DNA from 4 places in the Variovorax arabinosiphilus genome. Region 3 is predicted to be linked to each of the others. Evidence: predicted binding sites of a transcription regulator. Region 3 holds the regulator's gene; each other region holds the start of a gene.
The links. The regulator FNR, encoded in region 3, switches genes on or off when oxygen is low (the NO sensors DNR and NnrR bind a similar motif). The targets are predictions, from matches to a motif close to TTGATNNNNATCAA.
Positions count from the first base shown of each region.

Region 1: QTH86_RS23245 (universal stress protein) is a predicted target of FNR. The motif match lies at 1,905-1,918, and genes of this name have one in related genera.
Region 2: QTH86_RS03000 (DASS family sodium-coupled anion symporter) is a predicted target of FNR. The motif match lies at 1,992-2,005, and genes of this name have one in related genera.
Region 4: QTH86_RS18740 (fatty acid desaturase) is a predicted target of FNR. The motif match lies at 2,104-2,117, and genes of this name have one in related genera.

Region 1 is NZ_JASZYB010000004.1:115,105-119,313, forward strand. It holds gene QTH86_RS23240 (NAD(P)/FAD-dependent oxidoreductase) at 1-1,321, opposite strand, end outside; gene QTH86_RS23245 (universal stress protein) at 1,370-1,822, opposite strand; gene QTH86_RS23250 (DedA family protein) at 1,979-2,533, shown strand; gene QTH86_RS23255 (SDR family oxidoreductase) at 2,591-3,448, opposite strand; gene QTH86_RS23260 (winged helix-turn-helix transcriptional regulator) at 3,516-3,935, shown strand; gene QTH86_RS23265 (acetate/propionate family kinase) at 3,948-4,209, opposite strand, start outside.
Region 2 is NZ_JASZYB010000001.1:625,570-629,778, forward strand. It holds gene QTH86_RS02985 (flavodoxin family protein) at 1-173, shown strand, start outside; gene QTH86_RS02990 (pirin family protein) at 215-1,132, shown strand; gene QTH86_RS02995 (sulfurtransferase) at 1,143-1,928, opposite strand; gene QTH86_RS03000 (DASS family sodium-coupled anion symporter) at 2,095-3,591, shown strand; gene QTH86_RS03005 (Ldh family oxidoreductase) at 3,678-4,209, shown strand, end outside.
Region 3 is NZ_JASZYB010000001.1:1,129,430-1,133,638, reverse strand. It holds gene QTH86_RS05475 (Kelch repeat-containing protein) at 1-1,146, opposite strand, end outside; gene fnr (fumarate/nitrate reduction transcriptional regulator Fnr) at 1,261-1,977, opposite strand; gene hemN (oxygen-independent coproporphyrinogen III oxidase) at 2,214-3,587, shown strand; gene QTH86_RS05460 (sulfite exporter TauE/SafE family protein) at 3,737-4,209, shown strand, end outside.
Region 4 is NZ_JASZYB010000003.1:53,160-57,368, reverse strand. It holds gene fba (class II fructose-bisphosphate aldolase) at 1-434, opposite strand, end outside; gene pyk (pyruvate kinase) at 534-1,982, opposite strand; gene QTH86_RS18740 (fatty acid desaturase) at 2,187-3,296, shown strand; gene QTH86_RS18735 (phosphoglycerate kinase) at 3,365-4,209, opposite strand, start outside.

The sequences.
Region 1 (4,209 bases), on a different contig from region 3:
AGGCCGCGGCGCGCCTGCGGCCGAAGCGCTGCGGGTCGAAGGGCGCCAGCGGCGTCTCCGGCGTCTGGCCGGCGAGCAGCTGCGCCGCCAGCCGGCCGGTGCGGGCCGAACCGCCCAGCCCGACATGGCCGTGGCCGAAGGCCAGCACCACGTCGGGCGTCGCAGCCGCCGGCCCGATGCAGGGCAGGCCGTCGGGCATGCTCGGCCGGTGGCCTAGCCAGTGGCGCACGCCGGCTGCCTGTGCATCGCGCGGCAAGGCAGGGAACATCGAGCGCAGGTGGCGATACAGGATGTCGGCACGACGCCAGTCGGGCGCCGCGTCGAGCCCGCCGATCTCCACCTGGCCCGCGGCGCGCAGGCCGCCGTCCATCCAGTGCGCGATCAGCTTGCCATCGGCTGCCATCATCGGCGTGCGCGGACCGACCCCGGGCGCGCCGACCATCACGTGGTAGCCACGCTCCGACTCCAGCGGCACCGGCGAGCCCGCCGCACGCGCGAGCCCGGCCGAGTGCGCGCCAGCGCAGATGGCGGCCGCGTCGCAGGCAATCTCGCCGTGGTCGGTCCGCACGCCCCGCAGCCGGCCACCCTCGATGCGAAAACCCGTGGCGCGCGCCACCACGCGCTGCGCACCCTGCTGCACGGCATGGCGCGCGAGTGCCGCCACGTAGGCACCCGGGTCCCGGCAGTGCCCGGCTTCCGCCACGAAGATGCCGAGCGTGTAGCGCTCGTCGAGGTCGGGCTCGTGCGCGCGCAGTTGCGCCGCTTCCCACTGCACCCAGCGCACCCCTGTGCGCTCGCGCACGCGCCACCCCAGCGCATCGCCCATGAACTCGGCCTGCGAGCGATAGACGTGCAGCAACCCACGGTGTTCGATCAGCTGCGGCACGCCGGCCTCGCGCGCCAGGTGCTGATGCAGCTGCGGCGCATCGACGAGCAAGGTGCGCAACGCATCGGCCGTGCGCTGCACCCGCGCCTCGGTGGAACCCGACAGCAGATAGCGCAGCAGCCAGGGCGCAGCGCGCGGCAGGTGGCGCCAGCGCACCGCCAGCGGACCGAGCGGGTCGGCCAGCCAACCCGGCACCTTGCGCCAGGCGCCCGGCAAGGCCGGCGGCACGACCGAATGGGAGGACAGCCAGCCGGCATTGCCGTAGCTGGTGGCGTGCTCGGCGCCGGGCTCGCCAGGCTCGATCACGGTGACGCGCAACCCCGCGCGCAGGGCTTCGATGGCGGTTGCACTGCCGACCGCACCGGCGCCGATGACGGCGACATGGCGCCCGGCTTCCGGGGATCGATGGCGCTCTGGATGTTCACGTACCTTCATCACGCCGATCGTACGTGGCGATCGACGATCGAACCGGTGCGCTGAACCTCAGTCGCGCAGGGCACGCACCAGCAGCACGGGCACCGGTGCCAGGCGCACGACCTGCTCGGCGTCGCTGCCGATGAGCAGGCGGTCGACCCCGCGCCGGCCGTGCGTGCCGAGCACGATCAGGTCGGCGCCCGACGTCGCGGCATGCTCGACGATGCGTTCGGACACCCGGTCACCGCAGCACTCGACCAGCACGGTCTCGACCGCGACCGGTGTGGCGGCCAGCCCGGCCTTCGCGGCGTCGAGCAGCGCCTGGCCGGCCGCGAGGAAGCGCGGGCGGATCTCCTGGACGTAGACCGCCGGCCGCTCGAAGCCGTTGACATGCGCGGCGTCGTCGACGATGTGCAGCAGCACGAGCGATGCGCCGCACAGCTGCGCCAGCTGCGCGGCCTCGGCCAGCGCGCGCTGCGACATCGCGCTGCCATCGAGGGGGACCAGGATCTTTCGGTACATGACAGAGGCCTCGGTAGGCCGGGATGCGGCGGTGGATGAAGGGCGTTCGCCCCCACTCTAGGGGGGGCGCCTCGGCGCGCGCTTGATGGCGATCAAGTCCGCCGAGCGGCCTCCCGGGCCCGGGACGGCCACGAGGCTTGCGGCATGATCGGCGCCATGCATGCTTCCGCGCTCCTCGAGCACTACGGCTTGCTCGCGGTGTTCATCGGCGGGCTGTTCGAAGGCGAGACGATCCTGATGCTCGGCGCCTATGCGGTGCACCAGGGCTACCTGTCGCTGTGGCCCCTCATCGCCTGCGGCGCTGCCGCGGCTTTCCTGGCCGACCAGTTCTACTTCCATCTCGGGCGGCGCCAGGGCGCCGCCCTGCTGGCGAAACGCCCGGCGATGGCCCGGCACATCGCGCGCGTCAACGGCTTCGTGTCGCGCCATCCGGTCGCCACCGTGTTCCTGATGCGCTTCGCCTGGGGCCTGCGGATCGTGCTGCCCGCCACCCTGGGCATGGGGCCGATGCGGGCACCGGTCTTCGCGGCACTGAGCATTCCTGCGTCGCTCGTGTGGGCCGCGGTCGTCGCCCTGTTCGGCCTCCAGCTCACGCAACTGCTGCACGGGCTCGTCGGCCATCTGCGACCGTACGAGCATGGCCTGATCCTGGCGGCGCTGGTGATCGCGCTGTCGGTCGCGCTGGCCCGGCAGTGGCGGTCGCGGCGATGAACGACCGCGCCGCCCGAAGGCCGCTGCGCCGCGCGAGCGGCCGGGCCACGGCGCGATTCAGTGCGCTGCAGATGCCAGCGCCGCGGCCACCGAGACCGCCAGCGGCGTCGTGGGGCGGCCGATGAGCGACGACAGGGCGCGACCGTCGTCGAACAGCGCGCCCTTCGACACCTCCACGTCGATCGCCGCCAACGCCTCCGGCCACGGTGCCGGGACGCCAGCGCCGCGCAGCGCCGCCGCGAAGTCGGCTTGCGGCAGGTTCCTGTAGGGAATGTCCTTGCCCGTCTGGCGCGCGATTTCCGCGGCGAGTTCGGCCAGGGTGTAGGCCGAATCACCGGCGAGTTCGTACGTCTTGCCCTCGTGTCCCGGCGTGGTCAGCACGGCCACCGCGGCAGCGGCATAGTCGGCACGCGCCGCCGAGGCGATGCGGCCGTCGCCCGCGCTGCCGATGAACGCGCCGTGGGCGACGGCAGCGCCGACGGAGCCCGTGTAGTTCTCGGTGTACCAGCCGTTGCGCAGGATCGTGACGACGAGGCCCGAGGCCTGCAGCAGCGCCTCCGTCTCGACGTGCTCGGGCGCCAGGCCCAGGGTCGAGCGGTCGGCACGGAGCAGGCTGGTGTAGACCACGCGCGTGACGCCCGCTGCCTTGGCCGCGTCGATGACATGGCGGTGCTGCGCCACGCGCTGGCCGACTTCGCTGGAGGAGATGAGCAGCAATGTCTCCACCCCGGCCAGCGCCCGGCTCAGGGTTTCCGGGCGGCTGTAGTCGGCCTCGCGGACGTCCACCCCCAGGTCGGCCGCCTTCGACGGGGTGCGAACCAGGGCGACGATGTCGGCCGCCGGCCGCTTGGCGCGAAGTCCCTCGATGACGAGGCGACCGAGTTGGCCGGTGGCGCCGGTGACTGCAACTTTCATGAGATGTCCTGTGAAGTGGTGAGAGCAGGCACTGTAGGATCTGCACGAACTTTTTGTAAGTACGCACATGAACGTAAGTATCCCAACCGTTCCACCGTCGCCCACCCAGGACACGTCGGCGCTGCTGGGCGCCATGCGTCGCGGCGAACTGCTGGTCGCCACCTGCCCGTCGCGCCAGGTGCTTCAGCACCTCACGAGCCGGTGGGGCGTGCTGGTCCTGCTGGTCCTGGAAACACGCATGCACCGCTTCAGCGCGCTGCGCCGGGCGATCGGCGGCGTCAGCGAACGCATGCTGGCCCAGACGCTGCAGTCGCTCGAGGGCGATGGCCTGGTCGACCGCACCGCCTTGGACGTCGTGCCGCCCCACGTCGAGTACCGCCTCACGCCCCTCGGCCTGGAGGCCGCAGAAAAGGTCCGGGGCCTGGCCGACTGGATCGAGACCAGCCTGCCCCGGATTCTTCAGGCCCAGACCGACCGTCGGCCGTAGCGCGGGACGGCGTCAGCCGGACGAGCCCTCGGCGCGGGTGAAGGACAGCAGCGCCGCGGCGTCGCGCGCGGCGATCCATTCCTCGTTGGTCGGTTCCACCGCCACGCCCACGCGGCTTTGCGCGGCGCTGATCCAGGGGGCATGGCGCGCATTGGCCGCATCGTCCAGCACCAGGCCGAGGTAGCCGAGCGCGGCACAGACGCGCTGGCGGATCGCCGCGCTGTGCTCGCCCACACCCGCCGTGAAGACCAGCAGGTCCAGCCCGCCGAGCACC
Region 2 (4,209 bases), 500 kb from region 3:
CCAACACCAAGGCCGCCACGCGCAACGACGTGAACAACCTGGGTGGCTCGGTCGGCCTGCTGGTGCAGTCGCCGTCGGATGCCAGCGCCGCCGAAGTGCCGCAGGGCGACCTCGACACCGCGAAGCTCTACGGCGCACGCGTGGCCGCCATCGCGGCTAAGCTGCACGGCTGATCCACACCCTGATGCGCGGCCTTGGGCCGCGCCGCCCCACGATGAACGAACTACTCGTCCTCCAGCCCAACGACAAGGACCTCGGTGGTGGCTTCAAGGTCCGGCGTTTGCTGCCGGCCGCGAAGCGCCGTTCGGTGGGGCCCTTCGTGTTCTTCGACCACTTCGGCCCGGCCACCGAGACGCCGGGCAACCAGCACGATGTGCGGCCGCATCCGCACATCGGGCTGGCCACGGTCACCTATCTGTTCGAGGGCGCGATGATGCATCGCGACAGCCTCGGCAGCGTGCAGGAGATCCTGCCCGGCGCCATCAACTGGATGACCGCCGGGCGCGGCATCGTGCATTCCGAGCGCAAGCCCGAGCGCCTCATGGGCGCCGAGTATGTCAACCATGGCCTGCAGCTGTGGGCGGCGCTGCCGCAGGCCTTCGAGGAGGTCGAGCCCAGCTTCACGCACACCGCGTCCCGTGCCATTCCCGAGCGCGACGAACAGGGCGCGCAGGTGCGCGTGCTGATCGGCGAAGCCTTCGGCCTGGCCTCTCCGGTCAAGACCTTCGCCCCCACGGTCTATCTCGATGTCGCCTTGCAGGCGGGATCGACCTTCGTGCTGCCGGCGCTGGCGGCCGAACTCGCCATCTATGTCGTGGACGGCCACCTGGCCATCGACGGCACGCCGATCGGTGCGCACACGATGGTGGCGCTGCCGGACGGGCAGGGCGCCACGCTGACGGCTGCGGACGCCGTGCGGCTGGTGGTGATCGGCGGCGCGCCGCTCGACGGGCCGCGCTTCATCACCTGGAACTTCGTCTCGAGCCGGCGTGAACGCATCCTGCAGGCCGGCGACGACTGGGCGGCGCAGCGCATGGGGCACGTGCCTGGCGAAACCGAATTCATCCCGCTGCCCGGGCACCCCTTCAAGGTGCAGAGCCCCGAACCGGACACCGGCACCACGCCGGTCTGAGCCCCCGCGGTCAGTGCTTGCGCGCGAGGTCCGGGTCTTCGGCGGCCCGGGCGCTGGCGGCGTTGCCGGTCGCGCTCAGGTCGGGCGCCAGCGTGCGGCGACCGTCGAACACGAAGCAGTCGCCGCGGTAGTGCGCGCCGCCCACGTCCTCGAAGTACTTGAGGATGCCACCTTCGAGCTGCAGCACGTTCTCCACACCGGCTTCACGCATCAGGATCGCCGCCTTCTCGCAGCGGATCCCGCCGGTGCAGAAGCTCACCACCGTCTTGCCGGCCAGTTCGTCCTTGTGCGCCAGCAGGGCGGGCGGGAATTCGGTGAACTTCGAGATGCGCCAGTCGATGGCGCCTTCGAAGGTGCCGTGGTCGACCTCGAAGGCGTTGCGCGTGTCGAGCAGGGCGATCGGCTGGCCCGCATCGTCGTGCCCCTGGTCGAGCCAGCGCTTGAGCGTGGCGGCCTCGACCCCCGGTGCGCGGCCGGCCGCCGGCTGGATCGCCGGATGGTCCATGCGGATGATCTCGCGCTTGACCTTCACCAGCATGCGGCGGAAAGGTTGCGTGGCCGACCAGCTTTCCTTGGTCTCGAGCGTGGCGAAGCGCGGGTCGGCGCGCAGTTCTGCGACGAAGCCGCGAACCTCGTCCGGTGCGCCGGCAAGAAAGAGGTTGATGCCTTCGGGCGCCACGAGGATGGTGCCCATGAGCTGCCGCGCCCGGGCCGCGTCGAGCAGCGTGGTGCGCAGCGTGTGCGGATCGTCGATGGCGGAGAACAGGTAGGCGGCAATATTGAGAATCTCGGGCATGCGGGGATTGTAGAAACGCAGGCGTTCATGCCCGATGCACCGCGGCAATGAACGGGCCGTCGGTTGATGCCCGTCAATCGCCGCCCCGCCTCGGCCTCCCACAATGAACCGCCGGTGCGCACCCCTGCGGGCCGGCGCCATCGATCCGCATGGGACGCCTTCTCGCATGACCTCACCGGCCGCCACCTCGCCCATCCAACCACCCGCAGCGCGTGCCTCGGTGCCATGGGGGCTGGCCCTGGGCATCGCTGCCCTGCTGGTGGTGCTCGCATTGCCGCTCGGCGGCACGCTGCCGCCGGCCGGCCAACGGATGCTTGCCATCCTCGCGTTCGCGGTCGTGGTGTGGATCACCGAAGCTGTCTCCTACGAGGCCAGCGCGATCATCATCACCTCGCTGATGGCCTTCCTGATCGGCACGGCGCCGACGGTGGCCGACCCCGCGAAGCTCTACGGCACCTCGGCCGCGATCACGATGGCGCTCACGGGCTTTTCCAATGCGGCGCTGGCGCTGGTGGCCGGCGCGCTGTTCCTTGCTGCCGCGATGACGCACACCGGGCTCGACCGCCGCATCGCGCTCTACACGCTGTCGCGCGTCGGCACCAGCACGCGCCGCATCCTGCTGGGCGCCATTGCCGTGACGGTGCTGCTGAGCCTGGTGGTGCCGAGCGCCACGGCCCGCAGCGCCTGCGTGGTGCCGATCATGATGGGGGTGATCGCCGCGTTCGGGGTCGAACGCCGCTCCAACGTGGCCGCCGGCCTCATGATCGTCGTGGCGCAGGCGACCAGCATCTGGAACGTCGGTATCCAGACCGCGGCCGCCCAGAACCTGCTGACGGTGGGCTTCATGGAGAAGATGCTGGGTCAGCGCGTCAGCTGGATCGACTGGCTGGTGGCCGGCGCGCCCTGGGCGGTGCTGATGTCGGCGGTGCTGTACTTCACCGTGCTGTGGATGCTGCCGCCCGAGTCGGACCGCATCGCCGGGGGACGCGAGGCGGTGGAACGCGAGCTGGCAGCGCTCGGTCCGATGCCCGGCGCGCAGAAGCGGCTGCTCGGCGTGGCGGTGGCGCTGCTGCTGGCCTGGTCGACCGAGGGCAAGCTGCACAGCTTCGACACCACCTCCACCACCTATGCCGGGCTCGTGCTGCTGCTGCTGCCACGCTGGGGCGTGATGAGCTGGAAAGACGTGCAGTCGCGCATTCCCTGGGGCACGGTGATCGTCTTCGGCGTGGGCATCAGCCTGGGCACGGCGCTCTTGACCACGCAGGCCGGGCAATGGCTGGCCAATGAAGTCATCGCCCGTACGGGCCTGGCGTCGCTCGGGTCGCTGGGCATCCTGGCGGTGCTGTCGGCGTTCCTGATTGCGGTGCATCTGGGCTTTGCGAGCGCCACGGCGCTGACGTCGGCCCTGCTGCCGATCCTCATCTCCGTGCTGGCCATCCTGCCCGGCGACTTCAATCGGCTGGGGCTGACCATGGTGTTGGGTTTCGCGGTGAGCTTCGGCTTCATCCTGCCCGTCAATGCACCCCAGAACATGGTGTGCCTGGGAACCGATACCTTCAATGCACGCCAGTTCGCCCGGGTCGGCGGGGTGGTCACGGTGATCGGCTATGTCCTGCTGCTGGTGTTCAGTGCCACCTACTGGCGCTGGCTGGGCTGGACATAGGCGCGCAGGGCGGGCACTGTGCCGGTTCCCGCTTTTCGCGCATCACGCATCGATCCGACTTCTTCGAGGACACCGCTTCCATGGCCATACGCCTTTCGCTCGACGCGGCCACCCGCCTGATCGTCAACGTGCTGCACAAGCAGCAGGTGCCCGACGACATCGCCCACGATGTCGCCGCGCACCTGATCGAGGCCGACCGCGTGGGCTACGCGAGCCACGGCATCTCCATCCTGCCGGGCTACGCCAAGGCGCTGGCCGACGGGCAACTCGATGGCGCGGCGCGGCCCGAACGGCTGACCGACAGCGGCCCCTTCCAGTCCTGGCACGGCCATCACGGCTTCGGCCAGCACGTCGGCAAGCAGGTGGTGGCGTCCGCCATCGACGCCGCGCGCCGCCACGGCCACTGCGTCGTGACGCTGCGCGACAGCCACCACCTGGGCCGCATGGGCCACTACGGCGAGCAGGCGGCTGCGGCGGGCATGGTCCTCGTCGCCTTCACCAACGTGACCAATCGGCCGCCCATGGTCGCGCCCTTCGGCGGCGCCGAGGCGCGGCTCACGACCAACCCGCTGTGTTTCGCCAGCCCGCTGCCGGATGGCCGGCCGCCGCTGATTCTGG
Region 3 (4,209 bases):
GAGCACGGCGCATTGAGTGCTCCCCTTCGGAAAGCCCGTCGGATAGCCACCATGCACCACCCAATTCACACCATCGCCTGAGGTCGCCACGGCATCACCGACGACCAGCAGGGAGCCTTGCCAATTCAGCGCGCACGATGGAGTGCCGATCGCGGTGGGCAAGGTGTCCGCGACCTTGGTCCAGTTGATGCCGTCGTCCAACGATGTCCACAGGTCGCGGAACGTGCCGCTCGCGTTGCGGCCACCCGTCACATAGAGCGCGCCGCCCACTTTGGCCATCACATGGTTGCGGCGGCCTGTGAACGGGGCTGCTGCTGTTCTCTGCTGCCAGTTTGTGCCGTCGAATTTCCAGACCTGGCTCAGGTATTGCGGCTGCAGTTTGCCGTACGTGGCAACGGACTGGCCTCCCGCCAGGTAAAGACCCACGCCGTCACTCGCCAGCGCAAAGCCCGCCGCGAGCGGCGAGGGGTTGGTCGCTGGCGCTCTGTTGGCCCAGGTGCTGCCCAGATCGGCGGTGACCCAGGTCTCCATGACGCCGGTGTAGAAGCCGGCTGTCACCACCACGGGTGTGCTGCCGATGTAGCTCAACGCGAAGTTGTCGAGAAAGCCGGGGGTGGTCTGCGCGGCTTCCCAGCGCTGGTAACTCAGAGCGGCGGGATCGACCACGGTGATCGCATAGGGCACCTGCCAGGGAGATCCGTCGACAGGGCGGGCGCAGGTGAGCGGGGCGTCGTAGCACACGCGTACCTCGAAGCTGCCGGTGTGTACGCCGGGCGCCAAGGCGGGGTTCGTGCTCATGGCCGCCAGGTACTTCAACGCGGAAAGAGATGTCACGCTCCCCGAAGTGGCGGTGATGACGCCTTTCGAATCGATGATTGCAAGGTTGATGGGCTCTGCGATGGTCCTGCTCGACGTCGCTTCGATGGAAAACGGCGTCGATGTGCCGGGCAGCATCGTCACATCCAACTTCGACGGAGAGAACGTGAGCCAGGCGCCCGCGGCGTTGACGGGGGCGACCGGATTGCTGCCCGCGCCGTCTGGATCACTGCTTCCGCCACCTCCACCGCCGCCCCCACCGCCGCCACATCCCACCACACAGGCTGCGATGAACGCAGCAAACACAAACGCAGATTTCCAACGCCGCATGTTCCCCCCTCGTGACTTGTTTGTTGGGCTTGCTCAAAGCCCTGCAAAGATAAAGCGGCGAGAGGTTACTTTATGTTGCGAATCGACGCAACGCCGGCGCGGCGATGCGCGGCTTCAACACGCCGGAGCGTTGACCAGCCGGCGCAGCTTGTCGGCGTCGACGATGCGCACATGGCGCTGCTGCACCGCGACGATGCCATCCTCGACGAACTTCGACAGCGTGCGGCTCACCGTCTCGAGCTTGAGGCCGAGGTAGCTGCCGATCTCCTCGCGCGTCATGCGCAGCACCAGCTCCGATTGCGAGAAGCCACGCGCATGCAGGCGCTGCACCAGGTTCAGCAGGAAGGCGGCGAGGCGCTCCTCGGCCCGCATGCTGCCCAGCAACAGCATCACGCCGTGCTCGCGCACGATCTCGCGGCTCATGATCTGGTGCACATGCCGCTGCAGGGCCGTCACCTCGCGCGAGAGTTCCTCGATGCGGTCGAAGGGCATCACGCAGACCTCCGCGTCTTCCAGCGCCACCGCGTCGCAGGTGTGGTGGTCGTTCACGATGCCGTCCAGCCCGATGATCTCGCCGGCCATCTGGAAGCCGGTGACCTGGTCGCGGCCGTCCTCCGAGGTCACGCGGGTCTTGAAGACGCCGGTGCGGATGGCGTAGAGCGAGGTGAAACGCTCGCCGTTGTGGAACAGCGTTTCGCGCCGCTTCACCTTGCGGCGCGTGGCGACGATCTCGTCGATGCGCCGGAGGTCGGCGGGCTGCAGGCCGACCGGCATGCACAGCTCGCGCAGGTTGCAGTTGGAACAGGCGACTTTGATGGTTTCGGGGGTCATGGGCTGCGGGCCGGCAGGCGAGGAGGGCGGTGCTGGCACGTCGGTGGTTTGAGGGAATTGTTCGCGAGCGGCGGGTGCGCAGGCTTGACGGGCGTCAATGAAGAAGGGCCCCGTTGGCGGCACAGTTGACGAGCCCTCCGCGCCCCACCACCATGCCATCCACCATCCTTACCGAATCCGCCGCGCCGAGCCGGCTGCAGTTGGTTCCCCCGTCTGCCGCACCCGCCGCGCCCGCCATGACGCCCGCGACCCTCAAGCGCTTCGACGTCTCCGGCCCGCGCTATACCTCATATCCGACGGCGGACCGCTTCGTCGAGGCCTTCGGCAGCGACGACTACGCGCAGGCGCTGCGCCAGCGCCGCACGGGCTCCAGCGCCCGGGCGCTGCCGCTGTCGCTCTATGTGCACGTGCCGTTCTGCGCGTCACTGTGCTACTTCTGCGCCTGCAACAAGATCGTGACCAAGCACCACGAGCGCGCCGACGACTACCTGCGCTACCTGGCGCGCGAGGTCGACCTGCAGGTGGCGCAACTCGGGCGTGGCGCGCTGGTAAGTCAGCTGCACCTGGGGGGCGGTACGCCGACCTTCCTGGACGACGCCGGTCTCGGCCGCCTCATGGACATCCTGCGCAGCGCCTTCGTGCTGGCGCCCGACGGCGAGTATTCGATCGAGATCGATCCGCGCACCATCGACGAGGGCCGGCTTGAGAAGCTGGCGGCGATGGGCTTCAACCGCCTGAGCTTCGGCGTGCAGGACTTCGACCCCGCCGTGCAGAAGGCGGTGCACCGCATCCAGCCTGCGGCGCAGGTGTTCGACCTGATGGCGGCGGCGCGGCGCCTGGGCTTCGCGTCGGTCAACGTCGACCTGATCTACGGCCTGCCGAAGCAGACCGCCTCGTCCTTCGACCGCACGCTGGCGCAGATCTGCGAACTGCGGCCCGACCGCATCGCACTCTATGCCTATGCCCACCTGCCGGAGCGCTTCAAGCCGCAGCGCCGCATCGAGGCCGCCGAGCTGCCCGACGCGGCGACCAAGGTCGACATGCTGTCGCGCTCGATCGCCGCACTCACCGCGGCCGGCTACGTCTACATCGGCATGGACCACTTCGCACTGCCGACCGACGCGCTCGCCATCGCCAAGCGCCAGGGCCGGTTGCACCGCAACTTCCAGGGCTACAGCACGCAGCCCGACTGCGACCTGGTGGCGCTGGGCGTGTCGGCCATCGGCCGCGTCGGCGCCACCTACAACCAGAACGCGAAGACGCTGGAGGAGTACTACGACCTGCTCGACCAGGGTCGCCTGCCGGTGGTGCGCGGCCTGGCGCTGTCGCGCGACGACGTGCTGCGGCGCTCGGTGATCATGGCGCTGATGTGCCAGGGGCAGGTGAACTTCGAGTCGATCGCGCTGGCCCACCTGATCGATTTCCGCCGGCATTTCGCCGCCGAGCTCGAAGCGCTCGAGCCGCTGGCCGCCCAGGGTCTGGTGACGCTCGGCGAGCACGAGATCGAGGTGACGCCGACCGGCTGGTTCTTCGTGCGCGCCATCGCGATGGTGTTCGACCGCTACCTGCAGGCCGACCGCAACCGCACCCGCTTTTCACGAATCATATGAATCACCCCCGATGCGCCTGCGGCGCCTCCCCCTTCAGGGGGCGATACCAGCGGCCCGGCGAAGCCGGTTCCGCGGTATCCCTGGCAGGGGCCTGCGTCTGCTTGATTCGCCGCTGGCCACACGGTAGCGCGATGGAAAACTGAGATTCCATGCAGACCGCCCTTGTCGGAACCGCGTTGCTGATGGGCCTGGCCGGCGGGCCGCACTGCGTCGCCATGTGCGGCGCCGCCTGCGCTGGCGTGATCCGCATCGTGCGGCCGCCACCCGGCGGTGGCGTGGCGGCGCTGCCCGCGGCCACGCCGACCGTGCCGGCCGCACTCGCTTTCCATGCCGGTCGCGCGGCCGGCTATGCGCTCGGCGGCGCCATCGCCGCCAGCGCGGTGCAGAGCTTGGCGCTGGCCAGCGAGCAGGTCGTGGCGCTGCGGCCGGCGTGGCTGCTGCTGCATGTCTTCGTGGCCGTGTGGGGGATCGTTTTGGCCGTGTCGGGCCGGCAGCCGCTGTGGGCGCATGGACTGGGCCGGTGGCTGGCGCGGGGGCTCAGGCCGCTCGCGGGGTCGTCGTGGCGCGTGCTGGCCACGGGCGCGCTCTGGGTCGGCATGCCCTGCGGGCTGCTCTATTCGGC
Region 4 (4,209 bases), on a different contig from region 3:
CAACCCAGTTCGCCTTCGACGGTAACGCCCACGCGGTGCGCCAGCTGCGCCACCTTCTTGGTGACTTCGACGTTGTACTCGTAGCTGGCGATGGTCTTGCCGTCGGCCTCGAGCGAGCCGTCCATCATCACGGACGAGAAACCAAGGTCGATGGCGCCCTGGCACACGTCCGGGTTCTGGCCGTGGTCCTGGTGCATCACCAGCGGAATGTTCGGGTAGCTTTCGATCGCCGCCTGGATCAGGTGCTTGATGAAGCCCTCGCCCGCGTACTTGCGGGCGCCGGCGCTGGCCTGGAGGATGACCGGCGCGCCGGTTTCCTTGGCGGCTTCCATCACGGCCTGCACCTGTTCGAGGTTGTTGACGTTGAAAGCCGGAATGCCGTAGCCGTTGGCGGCTGCGTGGTCCAGCAGTTCGCGCATCGAGACGAGAGCCATGGGAAATACCTCGCGGGAATGGAAGATGAAGAATGAAGAAAAACTGCCTCAATTCTACCGAGCCCCCTTGTGGGACGGGTCCCACGGCCTGTGGCGCGCTCAGGTGGCGCGGCAGATCTTCAGCATGTTGGTGCCGCCCGGCGCGCCCATCGGCTCGCCGCAGGTGATGGCATAGACGTCGCCGCTCTGCACGATGCCGCGTTTCTTCAGGTGCGACTCGGCCTGCTCGAGGGCGGTGTCGCGGTCGGTGTGCGAATCCATCAGCAGCGGGCGCACGTTGCGGTACAGCGCCATCCTGCGCTGCGTCGACAGGCGCGAGGTGAGCGCGTAGACCGGGATGTGCGCCGAATGGCGGCTCATCCACAGCGGCGTCGAGCCCGATTCGGTCAGCGCGACGATCGCCTTGGCGCCCAGGTGGTGCGCGGTGAAGAGCGCGCCCATGGCGATGGCCTGGTCGATGCGGGCGTAGGTGTGGCCGCTGAAATCGGTGTCGCGGGCCGTGTCCTCGGCCTGCTCGGCGGCCTCGCAGATGCGGCTCATCTCCTGCACGGTCTCCAGCGGATAGCGGCCCGACGCGGTCTCGGCGCTGAGCATCACCGCGTCGGTGCCGTCGAGCACCGCGTTGGCCACGTCGCTCACCTCGGCGCGCGTGGGCACCGGGTTGGTGATCATCGACTCCATCATCTGCGTGGCGGTGATGGCGACCTTGTCCATCTCGCGCGCCATGCGGATCATCTTCTTCTGCAGCGCCGGCACGGCCGCATTGCCGACCTCGACCGCCAGGTCGCCGCGGGCGACCATGATGCCGTCGCTGGCGCGCAGGATCTCTTCGAGCTTCGGGATCGCCTCGGCACGCTCGATCTTGGCGATCATCCCCGGCCGGTGGCCGAACTCGGCCGCCGCCACGTTGCAGAGCTGGCGCGCCATCTCCATGTCGGTCGCGTTCTTCGGGAAGCTCACCGCCACGTAGTCGGCCTGGAAGCTCATGGCGGTCTTGATGTCCTCCATGTCCTTGGCCGTCAGCGCCGGCGCCGTGAGGCCGCCACCCTGCTTGTTGATGCCCTTGTTGTTCGACAGCTCGCCCCCCAGCAGCACCGTGGTGTGCACCGCCTGGCCCTTGACCAGGTTCACGATCAGCACGATGAGGCCGTCGTTGAGCAGCAGGCGGTCACCGGCCTTCACATCGCGCGGCAGGTCCTTGTAGTCGAGGCCGACCGCGTCGACGTCGCCCAGTTCGGTACGCGACGCGTCGAGGACGAACTTGGCGCCCGGCTCGAGCCAGATCTTGCCCTGCGCGAACTTGCCCACGCGGATCTTCGGCCCCTGCAGGTCGGCCATGATGGCGACCTCGCGGCCGGCGCGGCGCGCGGCTTCGCGGACCATGGCGGCGCGGTCGATGTGGTCCTGCGCGGTGCCGTGGCTGAAGTTCAGCCGCACCACGCTCACCTTGTGGACGATCATCTGCTCGATCAGTTCGAGCGTGTTCGACGCGGGGCCGAGCGTCGCGACGATCTTGGTGGCATGGCGGGGAAGGCGAGTCGTGTCCACAGTGTCTCCTGGGGCTGTCGGGGGATCCGTTCCGGGGGCGGACCGGGGTTTTGGCACAATTCTCACATGTGGAGATGTCGTTGCGCGATACGACACGGTTGCTTCGACAACCCCACGCAGCTTGATCTTCGTCATCACCCCTTCCGATGAATGCGTTACGGTGCCCACCCGCGCCGTCGTTTTTCCTTTCTTTCGCCTCGTCTTATGCAGACCCCAACCGATCCTGTTCCCACGCCCCTGTCGCCGGAAATGCCGCTGCCGCACCGCAAGGTCATCCGCTCCTGGCTGATCCCGATCTCGCAGCGCACGACCGTGCGCGCCTTCGTGCTGCTGGCCATCGACTACCTGCTGTTCGGCGCGCTCGTCACGGGAACGGTGCTGCTCAAGCCGGTCTGGCTCAAGTTGCTCGCCGGCCTGCTGGCGGGCTTCGTCATCGGCCGGCTCTTCATCATCGGCCACGACGGCTGCCACCAGAGCCTGACGCCGCACCGTCGCCTGAACAAGTGGCTGGGCCGCATCGCCTTCCTGCCCTCGCTCACCGCCTACAGCCTCTGGGACATGGGGCACAACGTGGTGCACCACGGCTTCACCAACCTCAAGGGCGTCGACTTCGTCTGGGCGCCGCTGACGCAGGCCGAATACCGTGCGCTGTCGCCGGTGCGCCGCGCCCTCGAGCGCATCTACCGCAGCGGCTGGGGCCCGGGCCTCTACTACATGGTCGAGATCTGGTGGAAGAAGATGATGTTCCCGTCCCGGGCCACGATGGGCAACAGCTACCGCCCGATCTTCGCCAAGGACTGCGCGCTCGTGACCGGCTTCGCCGCCCTCTGGATCGCCGCGCTGACCGCTGCCGCGCTGGCCACCAGCCAGTCGGTGCTGCTGGCCCTGCTGCTCGGCTTCGTGGTGCCGATGGCCTTCTGGTTCAACATGATGGGCTTCGTGATCTACGGGCACCACACGCACGTCAAGGTGCAGTGGCACGACGAGAAGGCCGCCTGGCAGCGCGCGCAGCCCTTCGTGTCGACCACCGTGCACCTGACCTTCCCGCTGCAGATCGGCGCGCTCATTCACCACATCATGGAGCACACGGCGCACCATGTGGACATGAGCATCCCGCTCTACAAACTGAAGGAGGCCCAGAAGATGCTCGAGCACCTGCTGCCCGAACGCATCATCGTCCAGCCTTTCTCGTGGAAGTGGTACTTCTCGACCGCGCGCGCCTGCAAGCTCTACGACTTCTCGCGCCAGTGCTGGACCGACTTCCAGGGCCGCGCGACCAGCGCGCTGCGTGCACCAGCGACCGCCATGGCCTGAGGCTCAGGCCCGCGACGACAGCAAAAAGCCCGCGGATGCGGGCTTTTTCATGGGCGCCAGGGGGAGGTTCAGCCGGCCGCGCGCTTGCTCAAAATTTCGAACGCCGGCAGCGTCTTGCCTTCCAGGATTTCCAGGAAGGCCCCGCCACCGGTCGAGATGTAGCCGACATCCTTCTCGATGCCGTACTTGGCGATGGCGGCCAGCGTGTCGCCGCCGCCGGCGATCGAGAAGGCCTTGCTCTCGGCGATGGCGCGGGCGATGGCTTCGGTGCCGTGCGAGAAGGCCTCGAACTCGAACACGCCGACCGGGCCGTTCCACACGATGGTGCCGGCTTCGCGCAATTGCGCGGCCAGCATCTCGGCGGTCTTGGGGCCGATGTCCAGGATGAGGTCGTCTGCGTCGACGGCATCGGCCGCCTTGACGGTGGCCACGGCATCCGCCGCGAAGGTCTTGGCCGTGACCACGTCGACCGGGATCGGCACGTCGGCGCCGCGGGCACGCATCGCCTCGATCACCGCCTTGGCCTGGTCGAGCAGGTCGGGCTCGGCCAGCGACTTGCCGATCGACAGGCCCGAGGCCAGCATGAAGGTGTTGGCGATGCCGCCGCCGACGATGAGCTGGTCGACCTTCTCGGCCAGCGCCTTGAGGATGGTGAGCTTGGTGCTGACCTTGGAGCCGGCGACGATCGCCACCAGCGGCCGCGCGGGGTGGGCCAGCGCCTTGGTGATGGCGTCGATTTCGGCCGCCAGCAGCGGGCCGGCCGAAGCGATTCTGGCGAATTGCGCGATGCCGTAGGTGGTGGCTTCGGCGCGGTGCGCGGTGCCGAAGGCGTCGTTCACGTAGATGTCGCAGAGCGCGGCCATCTTCCTGGCGAGCGTCTCGTCGTTCTTCTTCTCGCCCTTGTTGACGCGGC